4 regions of the Streptomyces sp. NPDC047117 genome follow, and region 2 is predicted to be linked to each of the others. Evidence: riboswitches for the same ligand, from Rfam matches in the RefSeq annotation. Region 2 holds a riboswitch; each other region holds the start of a gene.
The links. Region 2 has a riboswitch for thiamine pyrophosphate ahead of thiO (glycine oxidase ThiO). Riboswitches for the same ligand answer to the same signal wherever they lie in the genome.
Positions count from the first base shown of each region.

Region 1: it holds a riboswitch for thiamine pyrophosphate, as region 2 does, so the genes downstream of both, thiM (hydroxyethylthiazole kinase) here and thiO (glycine oxidase ThiO) in region 2, are expected to answer to the same signal.
Region 3: it holds a riboswitch for thiamine pyrophosphate, as region 2 does, so the genes downstream of both, ABZ840_RS10360 (thiamine ABC transporter substrate-binding protein) here and thiO (glycine oxidase ThiO) in region 2, are expected to answer to the same signal.
Region 4: it holds a riboswitch for thiamine pyrophosphate, as region 2 does, so the genes downstream of both, thiC (phosphomethylpyrimidine synthase ThiC) here and thiO (glycine oxidase ThiO) in region 2, are expected to answer to the same signal.

Region 1 is NZ_JBEYUN010000009.1:57,506-63,252, reverse strand. It holds gene ABZ840_RS18955 (helicase) at 1-810, opposite strand, end outside; gene ABZ840_RS18950 (cytosine permease) at 1,012-2,385, opposite strand; TPP riboswitch at 2,445-2,540, shown strand; gene thiM (hydroxyethylthiazole kinase) at 2,544-3,380, shown strand; gene thiE (thiamine phosphate synthase) at 3,377-4,063, shown strand; gene ABZ840_RS18935 (GNAT family N-acyltransferase) at 4,136-4,879, opposite strand.
Region 2 is NZ_JBEYUN010000008.1:341,053-346,799, reverse strand. It holds gene ABZ840_RS18300 (thiazole synthase) at 57-911, opposite strand; gene thiS (sulfur carrier protein ThiS) at 921-1,166, opposite strand; gene thiO (glycine oxidase ThiO) at 1,163-2,389, opposite strand; TPP riboswitch at 2,387-2,500, opposite strand; gene ABZ840_RS18285 (FAD-dependent oxidoreductase) at 2,629-3,876, shown strand; gene ABZ840_RS18280 (Rv2175c family DNA-binding protein) at 3,967-4,332, shown strand; gene thiE (thiamine phosphate synthase) at 4,415-5,065, shown strand; gene metF (methylenetetrahydrofolate reductase [NAD(P)H]) at 5,231-5,747, shown strand, end outside.
Region 3 is NZ_JBEYUN010000004.1:400,237-405,983, reverse strand. It holds gene ABZ840_RS10375 (hypothetical protein) at 1-396, shown strand, start outside; gene ABZ840_RS10370 (ABC transporter ATP-binding protein) at 532-1,557, opposite strand; gene ABZ840_RS10365 (iron ABC transporter permease) at 1,621-3,237, opposite strand; gene ABZ840_RS10360 (thiamine ABC transporter substrate-binding protein) at 3,330-4,406, opposite strand; TPP riboswitch at 4,491-4,610, opposite strand; gene rlmN (23S rRNA (adenine(2503)-C(2))-methyltransferase RlmN) at 4,708-5,747, opposite strand, start outside.
Region 4 is NZ_JBEYUN010000002.1:345,111-350,857, forward strand. It holds gene thiC (phosphomethylpyrimidine synthase ThiC) at 1-1,681, opposite strand, end outside; TPP riboswitch at 1,676-1,832, opposite strand; gene ABZ840_RS04655 (YibE/F family protein) at 1,903-3,300, shown strand; gene ABZ840_RS04660 (SsgA family sporulation/cell division regulator) at 3,317-3,742, opposite strand; gene ABZ840_RS04665 (IclR family transcriptional regulator C-terminal domain-containing protein) at 3,848-4,624, opposite strand; gene ABZ840_RS04670 (DUF5326 family protein) at 4,984-5,205, opposite strand; gene ABZ840_RS04675 (cupin domain-containing protein) at 5,395-5,712, opposite strand.

The DNA of each region.
Region 1 (5,747 bases), on a different contig from region 2:
GTCGGTGCCGGTGGCCGCGACGCCGGGGAAGAGTTCGCCGGGCGAGGCGAGCAGCACGCCGGTCTCGCCGAGCGCGGGCAGCACCTCGCCGATGTAGCCGAGGAACGCCGGGTTGGGGCCGACGATGAGGACCGCGCGCCGGGCGAGCACCTCGCGGTGCGCGTAGAGCAGGTACGCGGCGCGGTGCAGGGCGACGACGGTCTTGCCGGTGCCGGGGCCGCCCTCGACGACCATGACGCCGCGGTGCGTGGCGCGGATGATGCGGTCCTGCTCGGCCTGGATGGTCTGCACGATGTCGTGCATGCGGCCGGTGCGGGCCGCGTCCAGCGCCGCGAGCAGCACGGTGTCGGCGTCGGTGCCCTCGTGGCCGGTGCGCACCGTGTCGGCGAGGTCCATCAGCTCGTCGTGCAGGGCGGTGACGCGGCGGCCCTCAGTGGAGAGGTGGCGCCGGCGGCGCAGCCCCATCGGGGTGTGGCCGGTGGCGAGGTAGAAGGGGCGCGCGACGTCGGCGCGCCAGTCGATGACCAGCGGCGTGTGCTCGGCGTCGTCGCGCCGGATGCCGATCCGGCCGATGTGGTGGTCGCTGCCGTCGCGGAAGGAGAGCCGGCCGAAGCACAGGCCGTGCTCGCCCGCGTCGAGGGCGGCGAGCACGCCGGCCTGCTCGGCGACGGTGACGTCACGCTCCAGCCGCGCCTGCATCGTGCCGGCGTCGGCGACCGCGAGGGCGCCCTGGACCGCGGCGCCCGCCCCGGCGCGCAGCTCGCCGAGGCGCTCGTAGAGCATGTCGATGAATTCCTGCTCGCGGCGCATCTCCTCGTCGGCGGCCCGGTCCGGCCCCACGCCCGATTCCCCGCCCGGCACCTGGATTGACAATTCGACTCCCGCCTGGTTAAGATGACTCCAGTTAGCTTCGCCCTGCCTGATTTCTTTCTTGGCATGCGAATCTCCCAATATACGCGGAAGTCCACCCCGGCCGCCAATGCGACCGGGGTTTGTTGTGTCCGGAAGCGGTCAGTCGCGGCGTGCGCGGCGCAGCCGAAGCGGCGCGTAGACCACCACGGAGACGACGAAGGCCACGTAGTACGCCAGGTCCGCGCCGTGCAGCGCCTCGGCGACCGGCCCGACGTACAGCGAGGTGTTCATGAAGGGCACCGCGACGGCGAACGCACCGACGAAGGCGAGCGCCGCCGGCCACCACGGCTGCGGACGGGCGAATTCCTCGTGCACCTCGACGGGCCGGCCGCCGCGTGCCCTCGCGCGGGCGAGCCAGTCGACCACGACGACGCCGATGAAACCGGGAATCCAGTAGCCGACGAAGAGCAGCACGTTCTGGAAACGGGCGGTGGTGTCGGCGGCGTGCATCCACAGCACGAGCAGGAAACCGAGCACGGCGGCAATTGCCGCGGCGAGCGGCCGGGGAATGCGCACGCCCGCCGTCTGCAGTGCCAGCGAACCGCTGTAGTCGTTCATGGCGTTGCTGCACACCGCGGACGCGGCGATGGCCAGCAGCCCGAAGGCGCCGAGCGCCCCGCCGCCGAGCAGTTCGTGCACGCCCGCCGCCGTCTGGTCGGTGAACAGGCCCGCGGCCCACAGGCCCAGCGTCTGCACCCAGAGGTACGCGGCGGCCATGCCGAGCAGCGTGTACCAGAACATCCGCTGCCGGGACGCCGAGCGCGGCAGGTACCGGCTGAAGTCCGAGGCGTACGGCGCCCAGGAGATCGCCAGGCTCAGCGCGACGGTGGTGGTCAGCAGGAACGCGCCGGCCCGGTCGGCGCCGTGCGCGGTGGCGGCCGACGGCAGCGGAACACCGTTCAGGAGCTTGACGCTGAGGGCGAGGAAGGCCGCGCCCAGCACGAAGGTCATCACGGTCTGGAGGCGGTGGATGGCCTCGTACCCGAGGACGCCGACGACACCCTGGAGCAGCAGCACCGTCAGCGCGCCCAGCCAGAACGGCCAGCCCACCAGCCGGGCCAGCGCGTCCCCGCCGAACAGTCCGATCAGCGCGTCCCAGGCGATGGAGGACAGCCACTGAAGGACGCCGGGCAGCACGACACCGCGGCCGAACGCCAGCCGGGAGAGCGGGAGTTGACCGGCACCGGTGAGACTCCCCCACGTGCCGAGGTACGCGGACGGGGCGGCGCCGAGCAGCGTGCCGAGCGCCATCGCGGCGAACGCCGTCCAGAAGTCGAGCCCGAGGCCGATGCCGACGGTGCCGGTGAACACGCCGGTCATGGTGAGGTTGGGCGCGAACCACACGGTGAAGAGGCGGCCGGGCCGGCCGTAGCGGTTGCTCTCGGGCACCGGGCCGATGCCGTGCTGTTCGACGGACAGGTCGCCGGCGCCGGCGGGCATGCGCCCGTCGAAGACGGGCCTCTCGATGGTCATGGGGATTCCAGAGGTCGGGGTTCCCGATCGGGAACGGGGTGCGGGTAGCATGGTGAGGCACACGAGACACGGGGTGCCCCATCTCAAGGGCTGAGATCACACCCGTCGAACCTGATCTGGATCGCACCAGCGAAGGGATGTCACGGAGGAATGCCCCTATGACGCGTCCGGCCGACGACCTGCTCGCCTTCACCCGGCAGGCCCTCAACCGCGTACGCCATGAAACACCACTGGTCCAGTGCCTCACCAACCAGGTGGTCGCCAACTTCACGGCGAACGCCCTGCTCGCACTGGGCGCGGCCCCGGCGATGGTGGACATCCCCGAGGAGGCCGGCCCGTTCGCCGGCGCCGCCTCCGGAGTGCTGGTCAACCTGGGCACCCCGCACGCCGAGCAGCGCGCGGCCATGACCGAGGCGGTCGCCGGAGCGGCCGCGGCGGGCACGCCCTGGGTGCTGGACCCGGTCGCGGTCGGCTCGCTGCCCGTGCGGACCGCGCTGGCGCGCGAACTCGTCGCCCAGGGTCCGGCCGTCATCCGCGGCAACGCCTCGGAGATCATCGCGGTCGCCGGGACGGGCGGCGGCGGGCGCGGCGTGGACGCCACCGACGAGGTCGAGTCGGCGGCCGCCGCCGCGGGTGAGCTGGCCCGCGCCACGGGTGCCGTGGTCGCGGTCTCCGGCCCCGTCGACCTGCTCACCGACGGCGAGCGGGCCGTACGCGTCGCCAACGGGGACCCGCTGCTGACGCGGGTGACCGGCGGCGGCTGCGCGCTGGGCGCGGTACTCGCGGCGTTCGCGCCGCCGACCACGCCGCAGGGCGCGGCGCAGACCGACCGGCTCGCCGCCGCGACCGCCGCCGTGGCGGTCTACACCGTGGCCGCCGAGATCGCGGCGGAGCGCAGCGCCGGACCCGGCAGCTTCGCGGCCGCTTTCCTGGATGCGCTGTACGGCCTGGACGAGGACACGCTCGGCAAGCGGGCGGCGATCTCGTGGGCGTGAACAGCACTCCCCCGGACGGCACTCCGGGCACACCCCCGGACCTCTCCGTGTACCTGGTCACCGACGCGGCGCAGGCCGCGGCGTGCGGCCGGGACGTACCGGGCACGGTCGCCGAGGCCGTGGCGGGCGGCGTCACCGCCGTGCAGGTGCGCGAGAAGGACACCGACGCGCGGGACTTCCTGGAGACGGTGGTGCGGATCGCCGCGGTGCTGCCGGAGCGGGTCGCGCTGTTCGTCAACGACCGGGTGGACGTGTACCTCGCGGCACGTGCGGCCGGGGCGCGGGTGACCGGGGTCCATGTCGGCCAGTCCGACCTGCCGGTGGCCGCCGTCCGCTCGCTCGTCGGGCCGGACGCGGTGATCGGGCTGAGCGCCGCGACGGAGGAGCAACTGCGGGCCGCGGCGAAGGAGCCGGCCCGGGTCGACTACGTCGGCATCGGCGCGCTGCACGCGACCCGTACCAAGGCGGACGCGCCGCCGGAGCTGGGCGTCGAGGGCTTCGGCCGGCTGGCGCTGCCCACCCCGCTCCCGGCGGTGGCGATCGGCGGGGTGACAGTGGCGGACATGCCGCTGCTGCGGGCCGCGGGCGCGGCGGGCGGGGCGATCGTCTCGGGCATCTGCGCCGCCCCCGAGCCGCGGACCGCGGCGCGCGCGTACGCGAAGGCCTGGTCCGGTACGGCCTGACGGCCGGGGCAGGCCCTCCCCCCGCCCGCACCCGCCCGTGACGCTCAGCCCGTCCGGTCCGCCCGTACCGCCTTACTCCTCCGGAAAGTGGCGTCGGTGGCGGCCGTCCATCCGTTCCGTGTCCAGCAGGAGAAAGAAGTCCGCGACGCCGGAGTCCGGGTCGTGGGCGGGGGCTCCGCACATCCATGCGCCGGTCCGCAGGCAGCCGCGGAGGAGCGGCGGCAGCAGCGCGTAACTCGGCTCGTTCTCGCTCACGCCGCGCGGCGTCCAGGGGCGGTACGGGTGGACGCGCAGCTCGACCGGGGCGCAGTGCTTCATGTTGCCGAGCAGCCAGGCGCTGGAGGCGGCCTGGCCGCCGTCGGCCAGGGGGACGGCCGCGCACCCGGCCAGGTAGCGGGCGCCGTTCAGCAGGACGTACCGCGCGAGCCCGGCCCACATCAGGTCGAGCACCGTGCCGGTCCGGTGTCCGGGGTCGACGCACGAGGGGCCCGCCTCCACCAGTCGGCCGCGCAGCGGCTGGAGGGCGCGGAGGTCGAACTCGCTCTCCGCGCGGAGGGTTTCGGTGCGGCCCGGCGGCAGCAGCCGGTAGGTGCCGACCACGTCGCGGCACGCCGTGTCCGTCACGATCAGATGGTCCGCCGCCGCGTCGAACCCGTCGGCGTCCCGGCCCGCGCGCCGGGTGCGTACGGCTGCTCCCTTCGTCCCGGCGAAGACCCGTTGGCGCAGCCGCTGGGCGGCCCGTATCTCTCCTGCTGTGTCGGCGATGGAGACGACGTACGAACCGGTGGCCGCGACTGCGGTGGATCCCGAGAGCATGTGAAACGTTCTCCCTTCCTGGAGACGACCGGCGCCGACACAGAGCGCCCGGCGGAGCCCCGCGTCGGGCCGGCTGGTGCGCCGTTGGACCATGAAAGCCATGCGCGGCCCCCGGGGCCCGGCATCGGCCGAAAGCCACCGCCCGCGCCCGGCTTCCGGCAGGGGCTGTCGGAGTACCCCGGCAACGCGCCCGACAGGCCCTCCGGCCCGCTGTCCAGAGGCCGACCGGCCCATGCCCGCCGGCCGCTCGCGGTGGCAGAATCCCAGTCGCTCCCGCGTCGCCCCCGCGTCGCGCCACGGCGGGCCGCGACGGCTAGTCCCAGCAGGTCCTGATGCCGAGGGAGACCGCGATGACGTGGACCGCTCCTTCCCTGCACCCGTGGTGGGCCGCTGTTCGCCACCGGCTCCGTACGCAGCTCGCGCCGGTTCCCGCCCGGGCGGCCGGGACGGACGGTGCCGCGTTGTCCGGTCCCGCCGCCGCGGCGACCGGGCCGTCCCCGGTCGCGGTACGCCGGTACGTCGACCGCACCGTCATCGAGGTGCACCGCCCGATCCGCCCGGCGGCCGAACCCCATCTGGGGCGGCTGCTCAACGCCGTCATCCGTCCCGGCAGCGGCGACGTCGTCGTCGATCTGCACCGCGTGGGCCGGACCGGCGACACCGCGGCGCTCGTACGGCTGGCCGAAGTGCTGTGCGCCCACCACGAGGTGGAGTGCTCCATCGAGTACGAGGCCACGTCGGCACCGGCGGTGCAACGGGCTCCGGAGGCCGTCGCCCGGTCGGCGCCGAGCAGACGCGGCCCGCCGCCGAACGGACCGCCCCACTCCGGAACGGTATCCGAAGATCGCTATCCCATAACGGACTTCCG
Region 2 (5,747 bases):
GGCAGACGAGTCTACGAGCAGCCGTCCACCCGCCTCACGCCCCTGGCGCAGATCGCTCAGAAGGCGGGCCGCTCCGGGTCCAGCTCGGCCAGACCCGCGGCCGGCGAGGACGCCTCGGCGAAGTGGCGGCGCGGGATCCGGCCCGCCCGGTACGCCAGCCGGCCCGCCTCGACCGCGTGCCGCATGGCGTGCGCCATCAGGACCGGCTCCTGCGCCCTGGTCACCGCCGAGGCCAGCATCACCGCGGCGCAGCCCAGCTCCATGGCCTGGGCGGCGTCCGAGGCGGTGCCCGCGCCGGCATCGAGGACGACCGGCACCCCGGCCCGCTCGGTGATCAGCTGGAAGTTGTGCGGGTTGCGGATGCCGAGCCCGGAGCCGATGGGGGAGCCCAGCGGCATGATCGCCGCGCAGCCCACGTCCTCCAGCTTCCGCGCCAGCACCGGGTCGTCGTTGGTGTACGGCAGGACGGTGAAACCGTCGTCGACCAGCGTCTCGGCCGCGTCCAGCAGCTCCACCGGGTCCGGCAGCAGGGTCCGCTCGTCGGCGACGACCTCCAGCTTCACCCAGTCCGTGCCGAGCGCCTCACGGGCCAGCCGGGCGGTGAGCACCGCCTCGCCGGCGGTGTAGCAGCCCGCGGTGTTCGGCAGTGTCCGGATGCCGTGCCTGTTCAGCACGGAGAGCACCGAACCCTGCACCGTCGGGTCCAGCCTGCGCATCGCCACAGTGGTCAGCTCGGTGCCCGAGGCGAGCAGCGAGCGCTCCATGATGTCCAGGCTCGGCGCGCCGCCGGTCCCCATGATCAGCCGGGAGCGGAAGGCCGTACCGGCGATGACCAGCGGGTCCGCTTCGGGGGAGGCGTCAGGCGCCGCTTCGGGCACTGTCGTCTCTTCGAGGGTGTGCGTTTCGGTCATCTGTACGGATCAGCCTCCCTGTACCGCGGTGAGCACCTCGACGCGGTCCCCGGCGCCGAGCGGGGTCGCCGGCCACTGGCCGCGCGGCACGACCTCCTCGTTGACGGCCGCCGCGACCCCGCTGTCGGCGGTGGTCAGCGTCGCCACGAGCCGGTCGAGCGGCAGCCCCGCCGGTATCTCGCGGGGCTCGCCGTTCACGGAGACGGTCACGGGCGCCGGCCCGGAGGCGGCTTCGGGTGCCTGCTGGAGGGTCATACGGTCTGCTCCTGAAGTGCGGCGCGCGGCGCCGAAGAAGGGGACGAGGCGACTGCGGGCCCGAAGCGCAGCGGCGTGAAGGGCCGCGCCTCCTCGGGCAGCTCGCCGGTGGTCAGCGCGTGGGCCATGACGTCGCCGGTGGCCGGGGTGAGCAGCACACCGTTGCGGAAGTGGCCGGTGGCCATCAGCAGGCCGGGCAGCGCGCTGGGCCCGAGGAGCGGCGCGTTGTCGGGCGAGCCCGGACGCAGCCCGGCGATCGTCTCGACCAGCGGCAGCTCCGTGATGCCCGGCACCAGCTCGTGCGCGTCGCGCAGCAGCTCGTAGACGCCGCCCGCGGTCACCGTGGTGTCCCAGCCCAGCTCCTCACTGGTGGCGCCGACGACCATGTCGCCGTTCTCGCGCGGCACCAGGTAGAGCGGGCCGCCGCGTACGACGGCACGCACGGTGCGGGACAGGAACGGGCCGTACGCGGCGGGGATCTTCAGCCGCAGCACCTGGCCCTTGACCGGCCGGACCGGCGGCCGCACCTGCTCCGGCACCCCGGCCAGCAGTCCGCTGAAGCTGCCGGCGGCCAGCACGACCTGCCCGGCCGACAGCGATGTGCCGTCCGCCAGCTCGACGCCCGTGGCCCGGCCGTCGGCGACGGAGAGCCGCCCGGCCCGGTCCCGTACGAACGCCACCCCGGCCCGCTCGCAGGCCGTCAGCAGGGCCGTCGCGAGTCGCCTCGGGTCGATCTGGTGGTCACCGTCCACCCGGAGTCCGCCGCGCACACCCGGCGCGAGCATCGGTTCGAGCTTCCGGCACTCGCGGCCGGTCAGCCACTCCGAGTCCAGTCCGCAGCGGCGCTGCAGCGCGTGCAGCTCGCGCAGGTGGGCGCGGTCGTCGGCGTCCAGGGCCACGGCGAGCGTGCCGCACCGCCGGTATCCCAGCTCCTGTCCGCTCGCCTCGGCCAGCTCGGCGGCGAACGCCGGGTAGCGCGCGGCAGAGTCGAGATTCAGCCCGAGGAGCGTTTCTTCGCCGTAATGCAGCTCGGTGACGGCGGCCAGCATGCCGGCCGCGACGCGCGCAGCGCCGCCGCCCGGCGCCGGATCCACGACCGTCGTGCGCAGCCCCCGCTGGGCGGCGCGCCAGGCCGTCACGAGCCCCGCCAGACCGCCCCCGACGATCACCACGTCGGGGTGCCCGGAAGCCGTCCCCGGTGGCATACCTGCAGGTGGATGCATGAGTGTCCAGCCCCTCCCTTCGCCGGCATGACCCGGATCAGGTTCGTACGGTCGGAGGCCGCCGCAGCCTCCCTCTCAGCCCGGTGCGTCCGGGCTCCCGCGAGTACAAGTGCCGTCAGAGTAGTACGCGTGCCCGACGCGTCGTAAGGGTGCTCTGCGCGGCCGGACCGTGACCCTGTGTCAGAGATCTCGTCGCGCGGTGCTGAGCCAGTCGAAGGACCGCGTCCTAGAGTGATCGAGTGAGCCAGCAGAGCAAGTACTCGCGGACCCCCGACCGCTCGCGCCGCGTCGTCATCGTCGGCGCGGGGATGGCGGGCGTGCAGACCGCCGTTGCCCTGCGCGAACAGGGCTGGCGCGGCACGATCACCCTGCTCGGCGCCGAACCCCACCCGCCCTACGACCGGCCGCCGCTCTCCAAGGCGGTGCTGCTGGGCAAGGCGGACGGCTCGGCCTTCGACGTCGACTTCGCCTCCCTCGGCATCGACCTGGAGCTCGGCCGGCGGGTCACCGGACTCGCCGCCGACGCCCACGAGGTGCTGACGGAGACCGGCCCCGTCCCGTACGACCGCCTGGTCATCGCCACGGGGGCCGAGGCGATCACCCTCCCCGGGAGCGAGGGCGTCCCGGGCGTCCACGTGCTGCGCACCCTGGACGACGCCGAGCGGCTGCGCCCGGTGCTCTCGGCGCAGCAGCGCGTCGTGGTGGTCGGCGCCGGCTGGATCGGCGCGGAGTTCGCCACCGCCGCCCGTGAGGCCGGCTGCGCGGTCACCGTCGTGGAGGCGGCGGACCGCCCGCTGGCCGGCGCGCTGCCCGAGGAGGTGGCAGCGCACATGGCCCGCTGGTACGCCGACGCGGGCGCCGTGCTCCGTACGGGCACCCGGGTCGCCGCGGTGAAGGAGGGCGCCGTCGTGCTCGCGGACGGCACGTCGCTGCCCGCGGACGCCGTGGTGATCGGCATCGGCTCGCGGTGCGCCACGGACTGGCTGGCCGGCTCGGGCGTCGAGCTGTGCGAGGACCGCTCCGTACGGGCCGACGAGCGGCTGCGCACCTCGCTGCCCGATGTGTACGCGGTCGGCGACTGCGCCTCCTTCCCGTCCGCGCGCTACGGGCGCCGCCTCCTCGTGCACCACTGGGACAACGCCCTTCAGGGGCCGCGCACGGTCGCCACGAACATCGCCCGGTGCGAGGCGGAGGGCACGGTGTACGACCCGGTGCCCTACTTCTGGTCGGAGCAGTTCGGCCGCTTCGTGCAGTGCGCCGGGTACAGCCCGGTCGCCGACGAGCTGATCTGGCGCGGTGACCCGGAGAGCGCGGCGTGGACGGCGCTGTGGCTGCGGGAGGGCGCGCTGGTGGCGCTGCTGGCTGTCGGCCGGCCGCGCGACCTGGCGCAGGGCCGCAAGCTCATCGAGCGCGGCGCCCGGCTGGACCGGGCACGCGCCGCCGACGCCTCGGTGCCGCTGAAGTCGGCTGAGCTGTCCGGGCTCTGAAGGGCGGCCGGACCCCTGGTGTGGCCGGTGGTGTGCACTGATGGCGATGCCCGGCTACCGACTGTCAGTGGGGGATGGCACGCTTGGGGTGTGACCGAGATTGACGCAAAGATCGATGGACTGGTTTCCGCCTGGCTCACGCTTCCCGACATCGCCGAGGAGTTCGGCGTCGAGGTGACGCGGGTCCGGCAGCTGGTCAAGGAGGGCCAGCTGATCGCGGTGCGCCGCGGTGAGAACAGGGCCCTCCATGTGCCGGCCGAGTTCATCAAGGACGGAAAGGTCGTCAAGGGCCTGGTGGGGACGCTGACGCTCCTCAGGGACGACGGCTTCACCGACGAAGAGATGCTGGAGTGGCTGTTCACCGCCGATGAGACCCTGCCGGGGACGCCGGCGCAGGCGCTGCGCGAGAATCGCGGCACGGAGGTGAAGCGCCGGGCGCAGGCGCTCGCCGTCTGACACACCCGTCATCACCGCCGTAACCGCAGGGCGTACGGACCGGCAGATCCGGTCCGTACGCCCGGACTGGGGGGAACACCCGATGAGCACCGCACGACAGGCCCTGTCCGACGCCCGGCTGTACCTCTGCACGGGGGCACGCAAGGAGCAGGGCGATCTGCCGGAGTTCCTGGACGCCGTGCTCTCCTCCGGCGTGGACATCGTGCAGCTGCGCGACAAGGGCATGGAGGCCGGCGAGGAGCTGACCCACCTGGAGGTCTTCGCCGACGCCTGCAAGCGGCACGGCAAGCTGCTCGCGGTCAACGACCGCGCGGACGTCGCGCACGCCATCGGCTCCGACGTGCTCCACCTCGGGCAGGGCGACCTGCCGGTCCCGGCGGCCCGCGCCGTCCTCGGCGAGGACGTGCTCATAGGCCGTTCCACACACGCGGAGGCGGAGGTCGACGCCGCCCTGACCGCGCCGGGCGTGGACTACTTCTGCACGGGCCCCTGCTGGCCCACCCCCACCAAGCCCGGGCGGCACGCCCCCGGCCTGGACCTCGTGCGCTACACCGCCGCGCAGCGCCCCGACCGCCCCTGGTTCGCCATCGGCGGCATCGACGCGGACAACCTGGACGAGGTGCTGGCCGCAGGCGCCCGCCGCGTCGTGGTGGTGCGCGCGATCACCGAGGCGGAGGACCCCGGCGCCGCCGCGGCCGCGCTGGCGAAGCGGATCCGCGCGTACGACGCCTGAGTCGCACCCGGAGTGACGTCGGGCGCATACGGAGCGTCACGAAGTCCGGGGCGGTGAGCAGTGGTCTGACGTGAAGTGTCCGACTGGTGAACAGGAGCCCGGCAAACCGGGGCATTCCGCAAGGCGTGGTTGGGGGCCCGCCAGGCCGGTGGTTAACCTGCCGGTATGGCCCTAGGTACCCCTTCCACCAGGACTGACCGCGCGCGTACGGTGCGTGAACTGCTCGCTTCGGGCAAGCGGTCCTATTCGTTCGAGTTCGCCGCCCCCAAGACCGAGAAGGGCGAGCGGACTCTGTGGAAGGCCATTCGCCGGATCGAGGCCGTCGCGCCGACCTTCGTGTCCGTGACGTACGGCGCCGGCGGCACCTCCCGTGAGGGCACCGTCCGCGCGACCGAGCGGATCGCCACGGACACCACCCTCACCCCGGTCGCCCACCTGACCGCGGTCAACCACTCCCTCGCCGACCTGCGGAACATCATCGGCCAGTACGCCGGTGCCGGGATCCGCAACATGCTCGCGCTGCGCGGCGACCCGCCCGGCGACCCGATGGGCGAGTGGGTGCGCCACCCCGAGGGCATCGAGTACGCCGCCGAACTGGTCCGGCTGATCAAGGAGTCCGGCGACTTCTGCGTCGGCGTCGCGGCCTTCCCCGAGATGCACCCGCGCTCCACCGACTGGGACA
Region 3 (5,747 bases), on a different contig from region 2:
CGGCTGCTGGCCGGCCGGGTGCTGCAGGAGGAGTCCCGCCGGGTGGGTCGCCCGCTCGGCGTCCTGATGGCGGCCGCTTCCGGCGGCTACGCCGGGTACGTGGTGTACGGCCCCGGCGCGTTCGCCCTGCACGGCCACGACGGCCGCGCCTCCTTCGGGCCGCTCACCGCGCTCGGCACCGGCCTGGTGCTCGCCTGCACGGCGCTGTGCGTCCTGATCACCGTGGCGGAGTCCCGTACCGCCCGCTCCGCCACGACCGAGGCGCTGCGCCGCCTCGGCACCCCCGCCGGCCTCCTCCGCCGCGCCGCGGCGCTCCGCGCGTCCGTCCTCGTCGTCGTCCTCGCGGCGGTCACGGGCGGCGTCGCCCACCTGGCAGCGGGGCCGCTGGGGGGCTGAGACTCCGGGGGCCGCTCGGGGTGGCCTGCTCCGGGAGTCCCGGGCGCCCGGCCCGGCCGAGGGGGGCCCGGCTCGACTTCACGGGAGGGACGGGGCCGGAGGCCCGGCCTCCGAAGGAGGGGCCCTCCGCCAGGGTCAGTCCTCCGCCGGCAGGACCACCACGTCGCTCGCCGTGAACGCCGCGCCCACCCGCGCGCCCACCTCCGGCGCCGACGCGAGGGGGCAGGCCGCGTCGAGTTCGGGGCCGGCCGCCGGACGCAGGCGCAGCGCGACGTGCGTACCGCGGAAGGTGCGCGCCGCGACGGTGCAGGGCAGGCCCTCGTGGAGCGGCACCGGGCGGACGCCGGCGGGGCGGACGAGGAGGCGGCAGGCGCCCTCCCCCGTACCGTCCGGGACCGGCACCTTCCCCCAGGCCGTGTCGGCGGCCTCGCCGGTGACCGTGGCCGGTACGACGTTGTCGAAGCCGAGGAAGCGCGCGACGAACTCGTCGGCGGGGCGCTGCCACACGTCCAGCGGCGTTCCGGCCTGCGCGATCCGTCCGTCCCGCATGATCACGACCCGGTCGGCGAGCGCGAAGGCCTCGCCCTGGTCGTGCGTGACCGCCAGGACGGTCGTCCCCAGCTCTTCGAAGAGCCGCCGCAGTTCGACCACGAGGCGTTCGCGCAGGCCGCGGTCGAGCTGCCCGAGCGGCTCGTCCAGCATGAGCAGCCGGGGCCCGGGGGCCAGCGCTCTGGCCAGCGCGACGCGCTGCTGCTCGCCGCCGGAGAGCGAGCCGACGGCACGGCGCCCGGCGCCGGGGAGGCCCACCAGATCGAGCAGTTCGGCGACCTTGCGCTCCCGCTCGGCGCGCGCCGTGCCCCGCATGCGCAGCCCGAAGGCGACGTTGCCCGCCACGTCGCGCTGCGGGAAGAGCTGGTGGTCCTGGAACATCAGCCCGACGCCGCGCCGGTGGGTCGGCACGGTACGCAGGTCCCGGCCGTCCAGTACGACCTCTCCCGCGTCGGCCTGCTGCAACCCGGCGATCACCCGCAGCAGGGTGGACTTGCCGCTGCCACTGGGGCCGAGGACGCACACCGTCTCGTGCTCGGCGACGTCCAGCCCCACCGTGTCCAGCGCGGTGTGCGCCCCGAAGCGCACGGTGAGGCCGCCGAGCCGCAGCAACGGCGCCCCGGACGGGGCGCGTTCGGCGGACGCGGCGGAACCCTCCGCCGGGTTTTCGGTCACCTAGAACTCTCCCGTCCGGTCGGTGCGTACCCGCTCCAGCACCAGCAGCGCCGCCGCGCACACCACCATCAGAATCGTCGACAGGGCCATCGCCTGCCCGTAGTTGAGCTCCCCCGCGCGGCCCAGCAGCCGGGCCACGGCCACCGGCAGGGTGGGCCGGTCCGGGCTCGCGATGAACACCGTCGCGCCGAACTCGCCGAGCGACACGGCGAAGGCGAAGCCGGCCGCGATGAGCAGCGCCCGCCGCACCAGCGGCAGGTCCACCTCGCGCCACACCTGCCAGGGCGCGGCCCCCAGCACCGCGGCGGCCTCCCGCAGCCGCCCGTCCACCGCACGCAGCACCGGCAGCATGGTCCGTACGACGAAGGGCACGCCCACGAGAGCCTGCGCCAACGGCACCAGCCACCACGAGGCGCGCAGGTCCAGCGGCGGCTCGTCCAGCGAGATCAGGAAGCCGAAGCCGACGGTCACGGCGGAGACGCCGAGCGGCAGCATGAGCAGCGCGTCGAAGCCGCGGACGAGCCGGCCGCCGCCCCGCCGCGCCAGCGCCGCCGCGGCGAGCCCGCCGACGACGACGGCGATCGCGGTCGCGGCCACCCCGTACGCCAGCGAGTTCCACAGGGCCGTCAGCGGCGGCACGGTGAACGTCGAGTCGGCACCGGCCGCGGCCTGCAGCGCCCGGTAGAAGGCCGGGCCGTGGCCGTCGGGCCCGGCGAAGGACCGCTCGACCAGTACGGCCAGCGGCAGCACCAGCAGGACGACGATCACGGCGAGCGTGCTCCACAGCAGCGCCCACTGCCCGGCCCCGCGCGGCCGGCGCGCCGTGTGCGCCGCGTCCACGAGCCTCAGCGCGCTCTCGCGGCGCCGGACCGTCCACGCGTGCAGCCCGAGGAGGGCGAGGACCGCGGCGAACTGGAGCAGGGTGAGCACCGCTGCGGTCGGCAGGTCCAGGAAGTCGGCGGTCTGCCGGTAGATCTCCACTTCGAGGGTGGCGTAGCGCGGCCCCCCGAGGATCTGCACGATGCCGAACGAGGTGAAGGTGAAGAGGAAGACCATCAGCGCGGCGGCGGCCACGGCGGGCGCGAGCGCGGGCAGGGTCACCTGCCGCCAGGCCGCGAACCGCCCGGCGCCCAGCACCCGCGCTGCCTCCTCCTGCCGCGGGTCCAGGGCGCCCCAGAGCCCGCCGACGGTCCGTACGACGACCGCGTAGTTGAAGAAGACGTGCGCGAGCAGGATCGCCCAGACCGAGGTGTCCAGCCGTACGCCCCAGAGGTCGTCCAGGAGCCCGCCGCGGCCCACGAGCGCGAGGAAGGCGGAACCGACGACGACGGTGGGCAGCACGAACGGCACGGTGACGACCGCCCGCAGCAACCTCTTTCCGGGGAACTCGAAGCGCGCGAAGACGTACGCGCCCGGGAGCGCGATCAGCAGCGTGAGTGCTGTGGAGGCCGCCGCCTGCCAGACGGTGAACCACAGCACGTGCAGCAGGTCGGGGTCGCCGAGCACGTCCGCCGCCCGCCCCCACTGCCAGCTGCCGCCCTCCCGCAGCCCCCGCCCGACGATGGTGATCACCGGGTAGGCGAAGAAGAGAACGAAGAAGCCGAACGGCAGGGCCATCAGCGCCAGTCGGGTCACCGTGGCGCGGGTGCCACCGGCACGGGTGGGGGGCGCCACCCCCGGCGGGGGTGCAGCCGTGGCTCCTCCGCCCTCTACTTCAGCACGAGCGACGACCACTGCTTGATCCACTGTTCGCGGTTCTTGCTGATCTCCTCGGGCGCCACCGTCTTCGGGTCGTCGATCTTCTGCCCGTACTCGGTGAACAGTTCGGGCACCTTCGCGTCCTCGACGGCCGGGTTCACGAACATCTGCAGCGGCATGTCCTCCTGGAACTCCTTGCTGATCAGGAAGTCCAGCAGCGCCTTGCCGCCCTTCTCGTTCGCCGCGCCCTTCAGCAGTCCGGCGAACTCGATCTGCCGGAAGCAGGTACCGGTGGCGACGCCGGTCGGCGCCTCCTTCGGGGCCGGCTTCTTGTCCATCACCTCGGCCGGCGGGCTGGAGGCGTACGAGACGACCAGCGGCTTGTCGCCCTTGCCGCCACCGCCCCCGGAACCGGAGAACCGCTCGTAGTACGCCTGCTCCCAGCCGTCGACGGCCTCGACGCCGTTGGCCTTGAGCTTCTTCCAGTAGTCCTGCCAGCCGGCCTTGCCATATCGCGCGATGGTGCCGAGCTGGAAGGCCAGCCCCGGCGACGACGTGGCCGGATTCTCGGTGACCAGCAGCCCCTTGTACTCGGGCTTCAGAAGGTCGTCGAAGGTCTTCGGCGGCGCGATCCGGTGCTTCTTGAAGTACGCCTTGTCGTAGTTCACGCAGGTGTCGCCGTAGTCGACGGGCGTCACGCGGTGCTGCGCCTTGTCCAGCTGCAGCTTCTCCGGCACCCCGGCCAGCCCCTTGGCCTTGTACGGCGTGAACAGCCCCTCGTCCAGCCCGCGGGAGAGCAGCGTGTTGTCGATGCCGAAGAAGACGTCGCCCTGCGGGTTGCCCTTGGTCAGTACCGCCTGGTTGACGGCCTTACCGGCGTCGCCGCCCTTGACCATCTGCACCTTGTAGCCGCTGCGCCGCTCGAACTCGGCCAGCACGGACTTCGAGACGGCGAAGGAGTCGTGCGAGACGAGCTTGACGGTCTTGGTGTCGGCCGACCCGCCGCCGGACGTACCGCAGCCGGCCAGCGCCGTACCGCCCACCGCGACGGCGACGGCCGCCACCACGGCGTTCCTGATGGTGCTCACTGATTCATTCCTCCTGGCTGGCCAGGAAGAGACGCGGCCCCGCCCGCGGCGTCAGGTGGACCGGAGCCGCGGGCAGGGCGCAACAGCATGAGGAGACCGAACTTCCTACCCGGAATGACCCGGGCGAGGTTCAAGGGTCTGCGGCAGCGGCATCGGCTTCACTGCTCGCACTCTCAGCGCTGTGGCGCTCCCCTGTCGGATGGTGTGCGTGATAGGTGATGTACGAACGTTCGACGCCACGGTACCAGCGCGCCGCCGCCCTTCCGAGGGCCCACGTGCTTCCACGTGCTCCCTAGGTCCGTCAGCGCTCCGAGGCCGCGAGCTGGCCGCACGCGCCGTCGATCTCCTGCCCACGGGTGTCGCGCACCGTCACCGGCACGCCGTGCGCCGCGATCGCCTCGACGAACGCCTTCTCGTCCTCGGGCCGGGAGGCGGTCCACTTCGAGCCGGGGGTGGGGTTCAGCGGAATCAGGTTCACATGCACCCGCTTCCCCTTGAGCAGCCGCCCGAGCAGGTCACCCCGCCACGCCTGGTCGTTGATGTCCCGGATCAGCGCGTACTCGATCGAGATACGGCGCCCGGACTTCTCCGCGTACGTCCACGCCGCGTCCAGCACCTCACGCACCTTCCAGCGCGTGTTCACCGGCACGAGCGTGTCCCGCAGCTCGTCGTCCGGCGCGTGCAGCGAGACCGCCAGCCGGCACTTGAAGCCCTCGTCGGCGAAGCGCAGCATCGCCGGCACCAGCCCCACCGTGGACACGGTGATCCCCCGCTGCGACAGCCCCAGCCCGTCCGGCTCGGGGTCGGTCAGCCGCCGGATGGCCCCCGTCACCCGGTTGTAGTTGGCAAGCGGCTCGCCCATGCCCATGAAAACAATGTTCGACAGCCGCGCCGGCCCGCCCGGGATCTCCCCGTCCCGGAGCGCCCGCATACCGTCGACGATCTGATGAACGATCTCGGCGGTCGACAGGTTCCGGTCCAGCCCCGCCTGCCCCGTCGCACAGAACGGGCAGTTCATGCCGCACCCGGCCTGCGAGGAGATGCACATCGTGACCCGGTCCGGGTACCGCATCAGCACCGACTCGACCAGCGTCCCGTCGAAGAGCTTCCACAGCGTCTTCCGGGTCTGGTCGTCGTCGCACGAGATGTGCCGCACCACACTCATCAGCTCCGGCAGCATCTCGGCCGCGAGCTTCTCCCGCGCCGCGGCCGGGATGTCCGTCCACTGCTCCGGGTCGTGCGCGTACCGCGCGAAGTAGTGCTGCGAAAGCTGCTTGGCGCGGAACGGCTTCTCCCCGATCGCCGCCACGGCCTCCTTGCGCTCGGCAGGCGTGAGATCGG
Region 4 (5,747 bases), on a different contig from region 2:
GTTCGCGGCGGATGTCCTGGGAGATCTTCATCGAGCAGAACTTCGGGCCGCACATGGAGCAGAAGTGCGCGGTCTTGGCCGGCTCCGCGGGGAGCGTCTCGTCGTGGAACGCGCGGGCGGTGTCCGGATCGAGGGCCAGGTTGAACTGGTCCTCCCAGCGGAACTCGAAGCGCGCGTCGGAGAGGGCGTCGTCCCACTCCTGTGCGCCCGGGTGGCCCTTCGCCAGGTCGGCCGCGTGTGCCGCGATCTTGTATGTGATGACACCGGTCTTCACGTCGTCGCGGTCGGGCAGGCCCAGGTGCTCCTTGGGCGTGACGTAGCAGAGCATCGCCGTGCCCCACCAGGCGATCATCGCGGCGCCGATACCGGAGGTGATGTGGTCGTACGCGGGCGCGATGTCGGTGGTCAGCGGGCCGAGCGTGTAGAACGGCGCCTCCTCGCAGATCTCCTGCTGGAGGTCGATGTTCTCCTTGATCTTGTGCATCGGGACGTGTCCCGGGCCCTCGATCATGGTCTGCACGCCGTGTGCCTTGGCGATCGTGTTCAGCTCACCGAGCGTCTTCAGCTCGGCGAACTGCGCCTCGTCGTTGGCGTCCGCGATGGAACCGGGGCGCAGCCCGTCTCCGAGGGAGAACGTGACGTCGTACGACGCGAGGATGTCGCAGAGTTCTTCGAAGTTCTCGTAGAGGAACGACTCCTTGTGGTGCGCCAGGCACCAGGCCGCCATGATCGAACCGCCGCGGGAGACGATGCCGGTCTTACGGCGGGCGGTGAGCGGTACGTACCGCAGCAGCACGCCGGCGTGGACCGTCATGTAGTCGACGCCCTGCTCGGCCTGCTCGATGACGGTGTCCTTGTAGATCTCCCAGGTCAGGTCCTCGGCTTTGCCGTCGACCTTCTCCAGCGCCTGGTAGAGGGGGACGGTGCCGATCGGGACGGGGGAGTTGCGCAGCACCCACTCGCGGGTGGTGTGGATGTTGCGTCCGGTGGAGAGGTCCATGACCGTGTCGGCGCCCCAGCGGGTCGCCCAGGTCATCTTCTCCACCTCCTCCTCGATGGAGGAGGTCACCGCGGAGTTGCCGATGTTGGCGTTGACCTTCACCAGGAAGTTCTTGCCGATGATCATCGGCTCGATCTCCGGGTGGTTGACATTGGCCGGCAATACCGCGCGACCCGCCGCGATTTCGTCCCGTACGAACTCGGGCGTGCAGTTCTCACGGACCGCGACGTACTCCATCTCCGCGGTGATCTCGCCGCGCTGCGCGTACGCGAGCTGCGAGACGGCGCCCTCGCGGGCCCGGCGTGGCTGCCGGGGACGGCCGGGGAAGACCGCGTCGAGGTTCTTCAGGCCGCCGCGCGGCGAGGTGTGCTTGAGGCCGTCGTCCTCCGGACGCAGCGGCCGGCCCGCGTACTCCTCGGTGTCGCCGCGGGCGATGATCCAATTCTCCCGCAGCGGCGCGAGGCCACGGCGGACGTCGGTTTCGATCTGGGGGTCGGTGTACGGGCCTGACGTGTCGTAAAGCGTCACGTGCTCGCCATTGGTGAGGTGCACCCTCCGGACCGGCACCCGCAGGTCGGGGCGCGAACCAGAGATGTAGCCCTTGTGCCAGCCGATCTGCTGCGTCTCGGCAGACTCGTCGGTGCCACCGTTTTCGGGCGTGCGTGCATCCTGCAGAGTCATTGAAGACCCACTCCCTACGCCGGCATTACCCGGTAACAGGTTCGGCGGTCGACGCAGCGGTTTCCGTCTGCTGAGGTTTCACGTGAAACCTCGCTGGGACGGAGATCAGCGCCCTCTCAGCCCGGTGCTCCGAGCTCCCGCGATTGCAAAGGTGCCACCACGGTAGCGGCCGATGCCGCGTGGTGAACAGGGGGCCCGGTGAGTTGTTGGATGATCGGGCGGTGACCTCCAACGAGCCCGAGCACCAGCCGCACGGCCATTCCCCCGCGTCCGGCACCCCGCAAGGACACGGCCACAGCCATGGACACAGCCACGGCCCCGCGACCCCCGTGTCCCGGCACCTGCGCAAGGTCATCGCCGCGGTACTGATCCCGTTCGCCCTGGCAGTGGGCGTGGGGCTGATCGCGCTGTGGCCCGGCGGCGCGCCCTCGCACAAGCCGTCCGGGGTGGGTTTCGACCAGGAGACCCAGACCGCGCGTGTCGTCCGCCTGACGAAGGTGAACTGCGCGGACGTCAATGCCCAGCAGCAGCAACAGATGCAACAGCAACAGCAGCCGTCGGGCCCGTCCGGCGGTGAGCAGCAGCAGGCGCAGAGCTGCGAGCAGGCGACCATCGAGGTCACCAGCGGCAAGGACACCGGACACCGCTTCAAGACCGTGGTGACGCCGGACGCTTCACGCCGCTACACCGAGGGCCAGGGCGTCGTGGTGGCGTACGCACCCAAGGCGCCGCGGAACCTGCAGTACTCCGTCACCGACGTGGACCGCTCGTTCCCGATGTGGGTGCTGGCGGCGGTGTTCGCCCTGGCGGTGGTGGTCGTCGGCCGGCTCCGCGGAATCCTGGCGCTGGTCGCGCTGGCGGCGAGCTTCGCGGTGCTCACGGTGTTCATCCTGCCCGCCATCCTGCAAGGGTCGAATCCCCTGCTCGTGGCGGTGATCGGAGGCAGCGCGATCATGCTCATCGCGCTGTATCTGTGCCACGGGCTGACCGCCCGGACGTCGGTCGCGGTGCTCGGCACGCTCGCGTCGCTGCTGCTGATCGGCCTGCTGGGGTCGGTCTTCATCGGCTGGGCGCAGCTGACGGGCAACACCGACGACCAGACGGGTCTCGTGCACAGCCTCTTCCCGGGCATCGAGATCCGCGGTCTGCTGCTGGCGGGGATCATCATCGGTTCACTGGGCGTGCTGGACGATGTGACGGTCACCCAGACGGCGGCCGTGTGGGAGCTGCGGGACGCCGATCCGACGGCGAGCCGGCGGCGGATCTACGGCGCGGCGATGCGCATCGGCCGGGACCACATCGCGTCGGTGGTGAACACGCTGGTGCTGGCGTACGCGGGCGCGGCCCTGCCGCTTCTGCTGCTCTTCTCGATCGCGCGGAGCAGTGTCGGTACGGTCGCCACCAGCGAGGTGGTGGCCGAGGAGATCGTCCGCACGCTGGTGGGCAGCATCGGGCTCGTCGCGTCCGTACCGCTGACGACGCTGCTGGCCGTGCTGGTGGTCTCGGCGGACCGCACCGGTGCGGTCGGGCGGCGGACGGAGTCCGGCCGGGCAGCCGGTCCGGGGCCCGGGCAGCCGGGCAGCAGGCGCGGCGGCCGGGGCCGCCGCCGCAAGCGCTGACGGGCCGGACCGGCGGTCAGCCCGCTTGCCGGGCGTTGGCGAGGATCCGGTCCAGCTCCGCGTCGAGCGTGCCGCAGACCTGCTCCTGGCCGAGCGGGACCAGCCGGTCCGTACGGTCCAGGAAGGCGACGATCGGTGCCGCGCCGACGCGGAAGAGCGCCTGCTCGGCACCCACCTGAAGGCTGACGAAGACGTCGCTGAGGTGCGCGCCCGAGACCGGCGCCACGTGGATGTCTCCCTCGCCGGCCGGCCGGCTCAGGCCGTCCAGGAGGAGTTCCCGGCTGAACGCCCAGGTGACCGGGGTGTCGCCGGGGAGGTCGAACGTGAAGCGCACGGCGTAGGGATCGGCGCTGTCGAAATCCAACTCCACCGGGATCCGGAAGGCGAGCTCCTCGGAGACGATGAAGCTCATCATCACTTCTGCCTGAACTGTCTGGCTCATCAACCACTGCCCCGCACTACTTGATCGAAGTGGCCGGTAATGATCCGCCGACCGCTATTGACGCCATCGTCGACCAGTTGCCGACAGATCACAAGGAGTAATTTTTCAGATACTGATAGAGAAGGCCAGCGTCATAAGGGTCGACTCTGCCATCCTCTGTACCTTTTCGGTTACGGACGGCAGTCGATCGCCCTCACCTGCGGGGAGGGAAATCGCCACCGTGGCCGCCGCCGAACCGACGTGAATGGGAATTGCCGCACAGACGGTGCCCACGGCATATTCCTCCCGTTCGACGGCGAGTTGGGACTTACGCACCGTATCCAAACGGTGCAGCAGATGATCTTCGCTGCGCACGGAATGCGGCGTGAGCGACTGGACTTGATAGCGCGCCAAGTGGTCTTTCCGCGCCTCCTCGTCGAGTTGGGCGAGCAGGCACTGGCCTATCGCGTGCGCGTGAGCAGTCGTACGGAAGTCCGCCCACTCGTCCACCGGCGGCCGGTCGGGATCGTCGCTCACCGCCACGACCTCCACCTCGCCCGCGCGGTACACCGCGAAGTAGACCGCGGCGCCCACTTCCCGGCCGATGTCCGAGAGCGCGTCGGAGATCCGGGTGTGCCGCCGGCGGCGGGCCCCGGCCCTGCTGATCAGCTCGGCTGCCTCCCCGAGGACGAACACCCCGTTCTCCCGCTGGAGATAGCCCTCGTGGGTCAGCGTGCGCAGCAGGTGGTACGTGGTCGGCAGGGGATAACCGGTCTCTCTGGCCAGCTGCTTGGCGGGGGCGCCGCGTGGATGCGCGGCCACCGCCTCCAGCAGCCGGAGCGCCCGCTGCACGGAGCCGATCAGGGTCGGGGGAGTCGTGGATGCGTCGTTCGCGATGACCAAGACCAACCCCCAGGACAGGTCGCCGGAGCCGGGACCCCGGGCCCGGGCCCCGCGCCCGTGCCGCGTGCGCTCCCCGGAAGCCCGTACGTTCCGCCCGGCAACAGCCGGACATTCCGTAACGCCGGCATCCGGAAGATGCCCCGCGTCCGCACTCTAACGTGAGCCCGCGGACGGCAGGTCGATTAGCTTGCGAATTACCTCAGGCGGCGCATTTCTTGACCGATCCGGAAGCCCGCCCGACGCGAGCGCCCCGGACATCTGTTCGCAGGGACAGAGAAAAGGCGTCCCGTTCCCCGGAGAGGGAACGGGACGCCCGGCCTTTCGGCGCGGCGGCACTCATCGACCGCCGCGTACGGAACTCACCACTCGCCGCGCGACGAGGAGGACGAACCGGTGAACCGGCGCACCAGGTAGACGACTCCGGCGATCAGCGCCACGGCCAGCAGGATCTTGAAGAGCAGTCCGATGAGGAAACCCACCACGCTGCCGATCAGCCCGCCGAAGACGACCACCAGGATGACGGGCACCGCGACCCACTTCACCCACCACGGAAGTCCCGCGAATATCTCCTTCACGGCCATTGCTCTGCCCCGCTTTCTTCGTCGTCGCCCGGTCCGCCCGGCACCTGTCCGATCTCTCCCCTGCACCCTCGATGCTAGGGCGGCCGTCGGACACATGGGGGCTCGCAGTCCCCGGCCGTCCCCTGAACCGTCCCCTACGGGATACGGAGGGCGCGCCTCGGCTTGCAGGGGGAGGCGGCCCCCGCGGCCTCAGCCCTCCGGCGGCGAGAAGATCACCATGACCCGCAGGTCCTCGGTGATGTGATGGAACTTGTGCGGCACCCCCGCCGGTACGTACACCACGCTGCCCCGCGCGACCTGCGTCGTCTCCACCCCCACCGTGATCGACGCGCGCCCGCTCACCACGAGGTAGACCTCGTCCTGGGCATGCGGCGACTGCGGATCACTGCTGCCGGCGTCCAGCGCGTACAGCCCGGCCGACATATTGCGTTCCCGTAGGAACTGCAGATAGGCGCCGTCGTTCGCGGCCCGTTCCGCCTCCAGCTCCTCCAGCCTGAACGCCTTCATCACCCGCGGCACCCCTCACTCGTTCCGTCGTGTCT